Regions from separate parts of the Bacillus sp. MT94 genome, predicted to be linked through region 2. Evidence: a T-box and tRNA genes for the amino acid it is inferred to sense, from the RefSeq annotation. Region 2 holds a T-box; the other holds one or more tRNA genes.
The links. The T-box of region 2 lies ahead of ileS (isoleucine--tRNA ligase). A T-box ahead of a tRNA ligase gene usually reads a tRNA of that ligase, here a tRNA-Ile.
Positions count from the first base shown of each region.

Region 1: it has a tRNA-Ile gene. The T-box ahead of ileS (isoleucine--tRNA ligase) is inferred to sense a tRNA for this amino acid. The anticodon was not compared.

Region 1 covers NZ_JBXAEZ010000002.1:567,365-574,640, forward strand. Annotated here, with positions in the region: gene AC1Q51_RS08655 (MFS transporter) at 1-304, opposite strand, end outside; gene sodA (superoxide dismutase [Mn]) at 422-1,033, opposite strand; tRNA gene AC1Q51_RS08665 (tRNA-Ile) at 1,255-1,328, opposite strand; gene yqgB (protein YqgB) at 1,571-2,329, shown strand; gene yqfZ (protein YqfZ) at 2,395-2,760, shown strand; gene ispG (flavodoxin-dependent (E)-4-hydroxy-3-methylbut-2-enyl-diphosphate synthase) at 2,925-4,028, shown strand; gene AC1Q51_RS08685 (Fur family transcriptional regulator) at 4,108-4,521, opposite strand; gene AC1Q51_RS08690 (metal ABC transporter permease) at 4,535-5,368, opposite strand; gene AC1Q51_RS08695 (metal ABC transporter ATP-binding protein) at 5,368-6,138, opposite strand; gene AC1Q51_RS08700 (YitT family protein) at 6,318-7,196, opposite strand.
Region 2 covers NZ_JBXAEZ010000001.1:400,914-408,189, forward strand. Annotated here, with positions in the region: gene AC1Q51_RS02000 (class I SAM-dependent methyltransferase) at 1-363, shown strand, start outside; gene AC1Q51_RS02005 (bacteriocin-processing peptidase family protein) at 671-4,873, shown strand; T-box leader at 4,966-5,206, shown strand; gene ileS (isoleucine--tRNA ligase) at 5,260-7,276, shown strand, end outside.

The DNA.
Region 1 (7,276 bases), on a different contig from region 2:
TTTTCCCCGCTACTAAGACAACAATAAAAAAAATTGCGAGCGTTCCTACTCCTATTCGTAATAAAATCGAGCGATCGATACGTTTCGCTAATTTTCCCCCTACAAGAAATGTGAGAGGCTGTAATATAACGCTGGCCAAATTATACAAGCCAAGATTCACATAATTTTGTGTTTGTTTCCATAAATAAATATTTACAAACGTATTCGATAAAGAAATTGCGAGCGTGTATAAACCTCCTATAAGGAGCAATAACACTAAATCCCGATTCACTTCAACGTCACCAATTATATGTTTCCACTTCATACACAACTCTCCTTTACTTCATGTTCTAGTCTTCCAAAGACAAGCCCAATTATGTAAAAGGAAAGCATAGAAAAAAGCTAGGGGTTCTCCCCTAGCTTTTTTCTATATTTATTACAATTATTTTGCTTCTTGGTAACGTTTTTCAGCAGCGTTCCAATCTACAACGTTCCAGAATGCACCGATGTAGTCTGGACGACGGTTTTGGTAGTTTAAGTAGTAAGCATGCTCCCAAACATCTAAACCGATAACTGGCGTTTTACCTTCAGTTAAAGGAGAATCTTGGTTTGGAGTGCTTGTTACTTCTAGCTCACCATTGTTTACTACTAACCAAGCCCAACCAGAACCGAAGCGAGTTGCGCCAGCTTTTGCGAATTCTTCTTTGAATGCATCGAAGCTACCGAATTTTGCTTCAATTGCAGTTGCAAGTTCACCTACAGGTTGTCCTCCGCCGTTTGGAGATAGGATTGTCCAGAAGAATGTATGGTTAGCATGTCCGCCACCATTGTTACGTACTGCTGTACGGATTGCTTCTGGTACTTCGTTTAAGTTTGCAACTAATTCTTCTACGCTTTTGTCAGCTAATTCTGCATGACCTTCTAAAGCAGCGTTTAAGTTTGTAATGTACGTGTTGTGATGTTTTGTATGATGGATGTTCATTGTTTCTTTGTCAAAGTGAGGCTCTAAAGCATCATACGCATAAGGTAAATTTGGTAATTCGTGTTTTGCCATTGTTATATTCCTCCCAGTTTATGTATTGCCACTTAAGTGACATACAACTTCATTCTACCCTAATTGCCATAGGGTGCAAACAAATAAATCACATTGTCTTGCTATCATTAAAGTAGCAAAATTCCCACTTCTTTTCAATTAAAATGCTCATATATTCCGTAAAAAAAGCTTCCTTCTACAAGGAAGCTTCCTGCTAACATAATAAACATGCGAAATGGATATGGACCCTGTAGGACTCGAACCTACGACCGGACGGTTATGAGCCGTCTGCTCTAACCAGCTGAGCTAAGGGTCCACAATTATGTATGTAACAACATATCAAATAAAGGAATTCCTATCAGATATGCCCTTTAAGAAATGTAAGATAAATTTACCATATAGAAAAGAAAAGTGTCAATTGTATTTTTCTTATTTAAAAGAAGAAAGTTAATAAAAAGAAATTTAGTTATCTCCACTATATGTAAATATAATATATCTTGAGATTCTCTAGATTCCTACGTTACAATGATTTTATACATACATAAAGGAAGTGAATCTATGTCCATATTTACCCAATTCGTAAAAAGCATATACTCGCCTAAAGATATGGCGCTATTCCGTTTTCAAAAAATCGGTAAAACCATTTTGTATATTATGCTACTTTGCTTAATTACTACTATTCCAAGAACTTTTTTGTACGGTAGTTTTATCCAAGATGGTGTAGGCATGGTAAATCAAGTCATCGATAAAGATTTACCTGATTTTAAAATTGAAAATGGCGAACTAAAAGCCGATATTGATCAGCCTATTGAAAAAGAAGAAGGAAATGCACTTTTCGTATTTGATCCAAATTCAACAGACCTAGAAAAATATCAAAATAAAACAGGTTTATTTGTTTTAAAAGATAAAGTAGTCTCTATGGGAAATGGTCAAACACAAACGTATTCTTATAACGATTTGTTAGGTGCATCTCTTGAGAAAAAAGATCTACAAGAATTTATTTCTTTATTCGATAATATTTATCCAATTTTATTATTTGTTATTGGATTCTTAGTGTACCTATTCCAATTATTCATCACTTTTGTAGGCGTGACTTTACTTGCGTTCATCGGTTCTGCTATGAGCGGTCAACGTAAACTATCCTATAAACAAGTTTGGACACTAACTGCATACAGCTACACAATCCCAACCATTTTCTTCATGATTATGGATTTATTCAAAATCGTCGTACCTGGCGCAACATTCATTTATATCGCTGTTGTTTTAATCGTTCTATACTTAACGATTAAAGAGGTACCCCAACCGAAAGAAAAATAAAAAAATGCCTAAATAGGCATTTTTTTTTTGGACAAGCATATATTCCTAGCAAAGGAGTGAAGAATATGAAGAGGTTAGGTATATTTCTATTCGTGCTTGTTCTCGGTTATATATTTTATTACGATATAAAAATCGGTACTTTACCGATGTTAAGTTCATATAAAAAAACAACTGCTGCCCAAACGATTAAAAAAGAAAACACAGACAGCCAACAAAATAAAGAGAATAAAACAGAAAAAGAAACGGATACATCTTATAAAACAATTGAAGTAAAAACTGGCGAGACAGTTCTTTCTATTACAGAACAAATTAACAAGAAAAAAATTCCTTCCATAGAAAAAGTCATTGACGACTTTAAACAATTAAACAAAAGTACATCTGCTACAAAAATACAAATTGGAAAGTCTTATAAATTCCCGTTATATCAATAAGCCATCACTTAATCCTTGTCAATTACATAAAGGCGCTGATACAATAGTAAAAGTGAAACCGAGCACTTCGGTTTCTATAGCCCTATATCACGTATACTATCATTGATATGAGGGACTAAATAAGAAACTTCTTTTATAAGGAGAGCGATCTATTCGTGAATGAAATGACTCATCGTACAAAAACACGTCCAGTTAAAGTCGGTAATTTAACAATTGGCGGTAATAATGAATTAATTATACAAAGTATGACAACAACAAAAACACATGATGTTGAAGCAACAGTTGCTGAAATCAAGCGTTTAGAAGAAGCTGGCTGTCAAGTCGTCCGCGTTGCCGTTCCAGATGAACGCGCAGCTAATGCTATTGCTGATATAAAAAAACAAATCAACATTCCACTTGTTGCTGATATTCATTTTGATTATCGCCTTGCTTTAAAAGCAATTGAAGGTGGCATTGATAAAGTACGTATCAATCCAGGTAATATTGGTCGTCGCCATAAAGTAGAAGCTGTTGTAAATGCAGCAAAAGAGCGCGGTATTCCAATCCGTATTGGTGTAAACGCTGGTTCATTAGAGCGCCACATTTTAGAAAAGTACGGATACCCAACTGCTGATGGTATGGTTGAGAGCGCGCTACATCATATTAAAATTTTAGAGGACTTAGATTTCCACGATATTATCGTATCTATGAAAGCCTCTGATGTTAACTTAGCAATCGAAGCATACGAGAAAGCTGCTCGCGCTTTTGATTACCCATTACATTTAGGTATTACAGAATCTGGAACATTGTTTGCTGGAACTGTAAAAAGTGCCGCTGGTCTTGGAGCAATCTTAAGTAAAGGCATCGGAAATACACTACGTATTTCATTAAGTGCTGATCCAGTTGAAGAAGTAAAAGTTGCTCGTGAATTATTAAAATCATTCGGTCTTGCGTCTAACGCAGCGACACTTATCTCTTGTCCAACTTGTGGTCGTATTGAAATCGATTTAATTAGCATCGCTAACGAAGTGGAAGAATACATCTCTACACTTCAAGTACCAATTAAAGTTGCAGTACTTGGTTGCGCTGTAAATGGTCCTGGTGAAGCTCGTGAAGCTGATATCGGTATTGCTGGTGCACGTGGAGAGGGATTATTATTCCGTAAAGGGCAAGTCGTTCGTAAAGTACCAGAAGAAACAATGGTAGAAGAACTGAAAAAAGAAATCGACGTAATTGCTGCTGAAATGGCTGCTGAACGAGAAAAAGAAAAAGAGACACAAGAACAATAAAAAGAAGGTTGCCACAATATTTGTGAGCAACCTTCTTTTCTACGTAAAAAAGCTCGTCAGTTATATAACCGACGAGCTTTTACTTTGCACATTTTGGACAACGACCATATATTTCAAACTTATGACCCGTTACTTCATAACCAGTAAAATCTTTATTCATAAAATCCATTGGGCAGGAAGTAATCTCTTTCGTCCCACCACAATCCAAACAAATAAAATGATGATGATGTTCCATAATAGAACAAGTGAAACGAAAATGTTTTTCACCATTTAATTCCGTTTGTTCTAAAACACCAATCTCAGCAAAAACTGTTAAGTTACGATAAATCGTATCAAAACTAAGCCCTGGATAATCGTCTTTCATATGCTCTAAAACGTCTTTCGCAGTTAAATAACGATTATGTGCTGCAAATAATCTGAGCATCTCTTCTCTTTTTCCAGTATGTTTGTATCCTTTTTCCTTCATTAGGCGTAAAGCTTCTGTTAGATTCATACCTATCCCTACTTTATGCAGTTTTTTTCTTCTTCCATAAAATCGCACCGATTAAAATAAGAACTGCTATCATAACAATTGTACCACCTGGTGCTAGATCAAGTTGATACGAAGCAAACATTCCACCAATTACTGCAATTTCACCAAATAAAATGGAAAAGAAAATTGTTTGTTTAAATCCTTTAGCAATACGAATACTTGCTGCAACTGGTAACGTCATTAATGATGATACGAGAAGAACCCCTACTACACGCATTGATACTGCAATGACAAGAGCAACTAATATAATGAAAATAAAGTGAATCCATTTCGCTCTTAAACCAGTTGATACTGCGTATTCCTCATCAAATGATAGTAGAAACAGCTCTTTATATAATAAAATAATTGTCGCAACAACAACAATTGCTACAATCCCAATAATAATTAAATCCGTACTTGTTACAGCACTGACACTACCAAATAAATAACTAAATAAGTCTGTGTTAAATCCATTTGCAAGTGAAATGAAAATAACTCCAACTCCCATCCCTGCCGAAAGGATAATCGGAATTGCTAATTCTTGATAGTGCTTATATACAGTTCTTAACTTTTCGATTAATAGCGCTCCACCAATTGAAAAAACCATCCCCATATATAAGGGGTTTAAAAACCCACCTGTAAAAATGGTTTTTTCAAGTAATAAACTTGCTGCAATACCTGATAACGTCACGTGACTTAATGCATCCGCAATAAGAGATAAACGACGAATAACAACAAACACACCTATTAGTGGTGCAACAAGTCCAATTAAAATACCTGCGTATAAAGAATTACGTAAAAAGTCATATTGTAAAAAATCTTGTATCATTATATCCTCCCGTGATGCTCATGTTCGTGTTCTAAACGATGAACATGATGTCCATATAAGACGGACATTTCTGCATCTTCTAACTCTCGGAACTTCTCTACATTTCCATGGAAATGTAGATGTTGGTTTAGGCATGCAACATGTGTTACTTTTTCGGTAACAGCTCCCATATCATGAGTAACAAGAATTAATGTGATCCCGAGCCTTTTGTTTAAATCCTCTAATATTTCGTAAAAACTTTCCACATTTTTTACATCGATTCCAACAGTAGGCTCGTCTAAAATAAGCAATTCAGGATCACTAACGAGCGCACGAGCAATAAATACACGCTGTTGCTGTCCACCAGAAAGCTCTCCAATATTACGACCTTGAAACTCACTCATCCCTACATCAGCAATTGCTTTTTCTACCTTTTTCTTATCCTCTTTTGTGAAAAAGCGAAAAAGCCCTTTTTTCGAAACAAGTCCCATTGACACAACTTCAGAAACAGTTGCTGGAAAACCAGAATTGAAACTATTTGCTTTTTGGGATACATAACCAACTTTATTCCATTCCTTAAACTTCTTACTATCAACGCCAAACACACGAATGCTTCCTTCTTTTGGCTTTAAAACGCCTAATAAACACTTAAGTAAAGTTGATTTACCTGAACCATTCGGTCCCACTAAACCTAAAAAAGCTCCCTTCGGAACTTGCAAATTAATATTTTCTAACACATTCCGATCTTCATACCGGAATGTTAAACCTTCAATCTCTAATATATTATTCATAGCATCTCACCTATTTTAATTCAGAATGATTCCGATTTATATCTATTTGAATTATAGTACAGCTTATTATAGTTGTAAACCAATCTGCCTAAAATATATCTATTTTTTCAAGAAACCTTACTATTATAACAAAAAGCAGAGAAAAATTCTCTGCTTTCGAAAAATATTCCTATATACGTTTAGTGAATAGCCGATTTAAACTTACCACCATTTGTCTCTTGCGTGCTCATAATCGTAACAAACGCATTTTCATCAATTTCATGCACAATTGACTTTAACTTCGTCACTTCTAGACGCGTTACAACTGCATAAATAACTTCTTTTTCTTTATCTGTATAACCACCTTTTGCTACAAGCTTTGTAGTTCCACGGCCGAGTCGATGTAAAATCGCATTTGATACTTCCTCATATTGATCAGATACAATTAAAACTGCTTTCGTTTCATCTAGCCCTTGAATTACTGTATCGATCGTTTTAAATGCAATATAGTACGTCATAACAGAATACATCGCTTGTTCCACACCAAACACAAATGCTGCCCATGCAAAAATAAATAAGTTCACAAACATTACGAATTCACCAACAGAGAACGGTAATTTCTTCGTTAATAAAATCCCCATAATTTCAGTTCCATCTAACGATCCACCATGACGAATTACAAGTCCTACACCAAGACCTAAAATAAGACCACCAAACACAGTCGCTAAAATAGGCTCTGTTGTAAACGGTGGCACCGCATGTAACGTTGACTCAATGAATGCTAACGCTACAATACCAAATGCCGAAGATAACATGAATGTTTTTCCAATTTGCTTATAACCCGAATACATAAATGGGATATTGAGAACAACGACTAAAGTAGAAAAACTTAACCACCAAATATTAGGAGTAAGGTAATCTAATATAAGAGAAATACCAATAATTCCACCATCAATAATTTTATTTGGCATTAAAAATAGTTCAATCGCTACCGCTGCGCATGCTGCCCCAAAAATAATCATAACTAAACGATAAATGAGATGAATAACACTTTCTTTTCGATGTTGCTTTTGCTCCATAGGTCCTCCCTTTACTCTTTTTCTGTAGTTTTGTCCTTATATTATAACATACGCTTCTTTTCCTCATGAAAAAAGAAACT
Region 2 (7,276 bases):
GAAAGTGACACGCAGAGGAGTGGAAAAGATGGAAATATTGGTATGAAAATACCAATATATTTAAGTGAATTAGGTGTGAAAAATATTGAATGTAGAGTAAGCGATAAAGTGAACTTTTTAGATTCAAATATGCATCACAATGATAAAAACGATTTGTATCAATCATTAAAAGAAGAGGGGATTGCAGGTGATCCGGGTGATAAGCAACAATTTGTAGAACGTTTAATGGCTAGAGGATTAACATATGATGATGCGCTAGCTCAATATGAAGCTGAACTACGATTTTTTAAAATATTTCAGGTGCATTCTTCTTTAGTATACGCTCCGAATATGAAAATTACATTTGGTGACATAGTATGTTAAAAGTCATGATATATAAGGATCGTCGTTTAATGTCGATATAATTTGAAAATCGCCGATATATTTGAATTATCGCTGATATAATTTTATGTACTAATTTCAGCTTCTACAAGATTAAAACCGCATGTTACGTTATTCCATATAATTAAACAAAATACGGAGAAAAACAATCATTTTTACTATATTTTGTTATAAATTTGAATAATATTAATTAATACCATCCATTATAAGAGATTTTAGTTGAATACATACTATATGGTGTGTAAAATCTAAGCAAGTAGCAGTATAAATATAAATTCGAGGTGAATGCATGCTAGATTTTAAGCAGTTAGAAACTTGTTTAAAAGACAAGAGATTTGTAGATGGATTACAGGAAATAAATAATGAAATTGCATATATAAAAGAAACGAATACTTTATCCTATGTGAAGAATTGGCTTGCCAATATTATTTCGCATAAGGAGTTCGATATATTAATTCGCCTTACTGATGAAGGGCTTATGCACCAATACAGTTCATTCCTCATTCGTTACGCTTATAAAAAATTCCCAAATATGAGAACGCTCTCTTTATATTGTGATGAGTTAATTGATGAGCGGAAAATTCTTGAAGCAGAGCAGTTGTTAAAATCTTCTTTAGAAGAGTTAAGTAAAGAAGAAATAGATGCAGATTTTTTAGCGAAAACATATTTTACATTAGTACGATGTCTTTTAGAAATGAAAAGAAATGAAGAAGCGCTAATGTATATGCAAAAAGCAGAGGAATATAGTACGCGCGTAGTGTTTGATAAATGGGGCTACGTTTATATGCATACAGGCGAATGGGAGAAAGCGGAAGAACAATTTATTGCTGGCATGCAGCATGAAGATTGTGAAGAGTTATCTACCTATTTATTATCACAATTGTATGCAAATAAAGGAGAACAAAAACGTGCGATACAGTTAATTGATGATGCGATTGTAAAGTTCCCACAAGTACCATATTTTCATTTTGAGAAGGTAAAGTATTTATTAGATTTAGAGCAATATGAAGAGATGTTAGCGGTAATAGATAACATAAATACTCAGCTGCCATATCATGCCTATAATACTTACTTTGTACATTTACGTGCAGAAGCGCTTTACAAAATGAATAAATTTGCAGATTTACAAAAGCTATTAAAAAAAGAAAAGAGTTTAAAAGAATCTTTATATCATAATTTAGAAAAAAATCCGGATGGAAAAAAGGTTCACTTGCCGATAGTTCCTATTGTACAAAAGGATAATTATTGTGTTCCGACAAGTTTAGAGATGATGTTGCGTATATGGGGAGAGACACGTACACAAGATGAAATAGCAGAGTTTATTTTTGATATGACAGGATCGAAGTTTTCAGATACTGTTTCTTATTTAGAAGAATTAGGTTATGAATATCGTTATTTTAAAGGGAATGAAGAGAATTATAAGAGACTGATTGATGAAGGAATTCCTGTTTTATTAAGTATAGATATTGAGCATGCTTCACACGTACAAGTTCTATCTGGATATGATGATACATTGCAAGCTTTCTATGTTCAAGATCCAAACTTTATAGAACCAGTTCTTGTAGAATATAGTAAATTACAAGAAAAATATCGTTATACAGGCTGTTTAGCAATCACGTTTGTTCCGAAAGAAAAGAAGGCGCAACTAGCGTTTCTAAGTGAGGAAGAAAATCGTTATTTTAAATCTATTTTTTCTCTTACGGATCATTTAGATGAACATGACAAAGAGGGAATTAGTAACTTAGTACAATTTTTAAAAGAAAGGAGCGATAATCCAAATACGTGGCTATATACGATAAAGCACTTAGATGTTGAAGTAGATAAAGAATTTATTTTATATTGTATCGATAAGTTAATGGAAAAGTTTCCGAACTCGGACTTTGTTAAATTGCATGGTGCACAGTGTTTTATTCGTCTTCAGGAAGTAGAGAAAGCGGAGCAAATGCTGACAAGCGTTGAGAAGAAAAATAATCGTGCATTATATCATTTGATAAATGGAAGATATGCTTTTGAGCAGGAAAGTTATATAGAAGCAATTTCAAGCTTTCGTTCATCGTTACAATTAGACGCAGATCAGCCTATTGCTTGGAGTTTTCTCGCTTTATCCTATATGTATATTGATCAATCTGAAAAAGCATTGCAATACTCTCAAGTTGCGTTAGAGCGCAGTCCTGAAAGGTTCACTTTAACGAATCACGGTTTAATATTAATAGATTTAGAAAGATATGAAGAAGCATATGAAATCTTTAATGACTTGTTAAAAGAGTATAAATATGAAGCACATGTATGGTATGAACGAGCGAGATGTGCACATCAACTAGGAAAATTATATTTAGCAATAAAAGGGCTTAAAGTAGCGATTCATTTGGATAGTAATGCATCTTACATTTATACGAAACTTTCAGAAATATACGAATCTGATTTGAAGGATGAGGAAAGTACGAAAGAAATTTTATTAAACGGTATTGAGAATTGTGATGATAAAGCACCTCTTTACGTAAAATTAGGGGACTATCATTTTCAAAATGATAGCTTGGAAGAAGCAGAAGTATTGTATAAGCGTGCTTTAGAAGAAAACGATGAGGATGTTTATTCTCACTTCGGACTTACACAAGTGTATATGGCAAGAGAACAATACAAGGAAGCAAAAGAATACATTCTTGGTCTTGAGAAGCAAATTGAAAAGAGCCAAGATTTCCTCATGAATGCAGGAATGGTTTTATGGGATGCTGAACTTGAACTTGGTGGAAATGAAGAAGGGTTTAAAGTAGCGCTATCTAAGTTAGAAAATGGTATAAAGAAAAGCGATTATAATGTAGCAAGTGCGTTAGATGAATATGTGAATCGAATTAAAGGAACGGAATTTGTACAACGAGGTATAGCATTTTTAAGAACGTTACACAAAGAAAGTAATGAAGTAAGTGAGTACGGTTGTTATGCAGGTATTTTATATGAATCTATTGGACAGTATGGCCAAGCGATGAAAAGATATAATAAGGCGATAGAACAAAAGGAAACGGCATTACCGTATTACCGAATTGGTGAAACACTTATGGCATTAGGGCAATTGACGGAAGCAAAACAAGCGTATGAAACATGTTTAGAGCTTGATGGGAATTTCGTAGGTGTACATTTACAGCTTGCGGAAATATACGAAAAAGAAGAAAACCGTTCTAAAGAACAAAGTCATATGGTTCAGGCGATGAAAGAAGAGCCGTTGCATATTAATATGGAATATTTGGCACAGCTTTCAGTAGAAATGAACCTTCAGGAAGAATTGCTGATTGAACTAGAACAATTAGCGGACGAAGTACCTGAAATATGGCGTTTAGATGCGATTGCATATGTGTACGGAGCGATGAATGAAATAGATAAAGAACAAGCACAGATTGAATACGCGCTACAATTAGATGGTGAGCATATAGAAGTACTATATCATTATGCAAAAGTATTAGTGAAAAAAAGAAATGTAAAAGCAATTGAAGTTGCAATGAAAGTAATACAAAAAGATTTTGATAATGAACGTATATTTGATGTTTATGTAAAAGCAGTAGAGCAACATAAAAAATTGTCTAACATACGAGATTTTCTTCATACATTAAAGGTGAAAAAAGCAGAAAGAAGTACAGCATTCATGTATGCTGCAGCTGCGGTTACGGAAATATGGATTGAACGCCAGCTGCATGAACAGCCGAAACGATCTATCATTACGAGGGCTTTTTATCGTATGAAAAATCGTGCGAAAGAAATTTCAATGGTTACTATGATAATTGATTTATATGAAATCTCTTTAAAGTTAAATCCGAAAAATAGTATGGCAGCACAGCGATTTGCGCTATTTTATGAGAATGTAGAGATGAATAGAGAAGCAATAGAGATTTTGCACACGTCACTAGAAAATAGATGGGATTATGAAGTAGCGAAGCAACTTGTAAATCTTTTCGTTGAGTGTGAGGAAGAAGATATGTTAAGAGATGCTTTGGAATTAACGAAGCAAATGGTTCGAGAACTACCAGATGATTATGATACTCTTCTTCTGCAAGCACAAGTATTTTTTAAAGCAGGGGAAGAAAGAAAAGCAGAAAAGATTACCTTACAATTAACGGAGCAAACACCGTTCGTAAGTAGAGCATTTCTTGCTTTAGGAGAAATATATCAAAGTCAAGAAAGGTTTGAAGAGGCAATTCATGTATTAGAAAATGCTTCTATACATCATCCAAATGAAACAGCAATTCTCCTTTCTTTAGCGTCTTCATATCATGGTGCCGGCCAAACAGTAAAGGCAGAAAAAATAGCAAATGAAGTATTAACAATGGATGCAAATGATTTGTTAGCAAGATATGATCGTGCTTGTTATTTAGCACAGTTAAATAGAAATGAAGAGGCGAAGGAAGAGCTTGAAATTGTCCTTCGTGAGGATGAATCGGGATTTTTTGCTGAACTTATTGAGGATGATGAAAATTTAGCAGCATTGCGAGAATTTGAAAAGTAATTGTATAAGAATAGGGGATAAGGATAAGCATATATTTTGAATTAGTTGACAATTAGTTGTCAAATGGCATAAAATAACTTTTAATAAAGTATACAAATCTGAAGACGAGAAAGAGTAAAATAGTGAACTGTTCTCCAGAGAGCCGGTATATTGCTGAAAGCCGGTGGGCAGACGTTATTTGAAAATCATCTCCGAGGAGCCGAGGCTGAAAGTAAGTAAGCCCGGACGGATGTCTACCGTTACAAAGAACACGTATGATAGTACGTTGCTAAGTGCTATTAGTGAAAAAGCTAATAGAATTAGGGTGGTATCGCGGGTAAACCCGTCCCTACTTTATAGGGATGGGTTTTTTGTGTGCTTTAAAATATTCAAAGGAGTGATTGTATATGGAAAAAGTAGATGTAAAAGAATCAGCTGTAGGAAGAGAAATGCGAATTCGCAAACAGTGGAACGAACAAAATATTTTCGAACAATCAATTCAGAATCGAGAAGGCGCACAGTCTTTCGTATTTTATGAAGGGCCACCAACGGCGAACGGTTTACCACACGTCGGCCATGCACTTGGTCGGGCAATTAAAGATTTAGTAGCAAGATATAAAACGATGGCTGGTTATAAAGTAGTAAGAAAAGCAGGATGGGATACACACGGTTTACCTGTAGAACTAGGTGTTGAGAAGCAACTTGGTATTTCTGGTAAACATGAGATCGAAGAATATGGCATTGAACCATTTATTCAAAAGTGTAAAGAGAGTGTTTTCACATATGAAAAGCAGTGGCGTGAATTCACTGAAAGTATTGGTTATTGGGTAGATATGGATGATCCATATGTAACTTTAAAGAATCCATATATTGAAAGTGTATGGCATATTTTGGGGACAATCCATGAAAAAGGATTGTTATATAAAGGACATAGAGTTTCACCATACTGCCCAAGCTGCCAAACTTCATTGAGCTCACATGAGGTGGCACAAGGGTATAAAACAGTAAAAGATTTAAGTGCAACAGTGAAGTTTAAAGTGAAAGATAGTGAAAATGAGTATTTCTTAGGCTGGACAACAACGCCTTGGACACTTCCAGCAAATGTTGCGCTTGCTGTACATCCAAATATGGAATACGTTAAAGCAAAACAAGAAGGTCATGTATACATTGTTGCGAAAGAACGTGTACAAGAAGTATTAAAAGAAAACTATGAAGTATTATCTGTTCATAAAGGCGAAGAATTATTAAACACATCTTATACAGCACCATTTCCGATGAAAGAAGTTACAAACGGTTACCGCGTTATCGCAGCAGATTTTGTAACGGCAGATAGTGGTACAGGACTTGTTCATATTGCTCCAGCATATGGAGAGGACGATTATAGAGTTGTTCAAAGTGAAGGATTGTCATTCTTGCACGTTGTAGATGAAAAAGGTGAGTATACAGAAGCGGTACCATTTTTGAAAGGTAAATTTGTAAAAGATTGTGACGTTGACATTGTTCGTTATTTAGCGAAAGAAGGTTTGCTATATCATAAAGAAAAATATGAACATAGCTACCCACATTGCTGGCGTTGTGATTCACCACTACTTTATTATGCAGGAGAAAGTTGGTTAATCCGAACAACTGCAATTAAAGATACATTTTTACAAAATAATGATTCAGTTACTTGGTATCCGGATCATATGAAACATGGACGATTTGGTAAGTTTTTAGAAAATATGGTGGACTGGAATATTAGCCGAAATAGATATTGGGGAACGCCATTAAACGTGTGGGAATGTGAAAGTTGTGATCATCAGTTTGCGCCGAAAAGCATTGCCGAATTAAGAAAGCATAGTACGAAAGAAACACCGGAAGATTTAGAATTGCATAAGCCTTATGTAGATGAAGTTCAAGTCCGCTGCGAAAAATGCGGAGGCACAATGAATCGTACACCAGAAGTAATTGATGTTTGGTTTGATAGTGGTTCCATGCCATTTGCACAATATCATTACCCATTTGAAAATAAAGAGTTATTTGAAGAGCAGTTTCCAGCTGATGTTATTGCAGAAGGAATTGATCAAACACGCGGCTGGTTTTATAGTTTATTAGCAGTCTCAGCACTGTATACAGGAAAAGTACCGTATAAACGAGTGTTATCACTAGGGCATGTTTTAGATGAAGAAGGTCAGAAAATGTCTAAAAGTAAAGGGAATGCACTAGATCCAGTTGATTTAGTAGATAAGTTTGGTGCAGATGCGCTAAGATGGGCTTTACTTGTTGATAGTGCTCCGTGGAATGCGAAGCGTTTTTCTGAAAGAACCGTACTGGAAGCGAAATCTAAATTTGTAGATACATTAGTCAATGTGTATAGCTTCTACGTTTTATATGCAAATTTAGATGAGTATAACCCGAAAGAAACGTATGATGTAAAGCGTACGA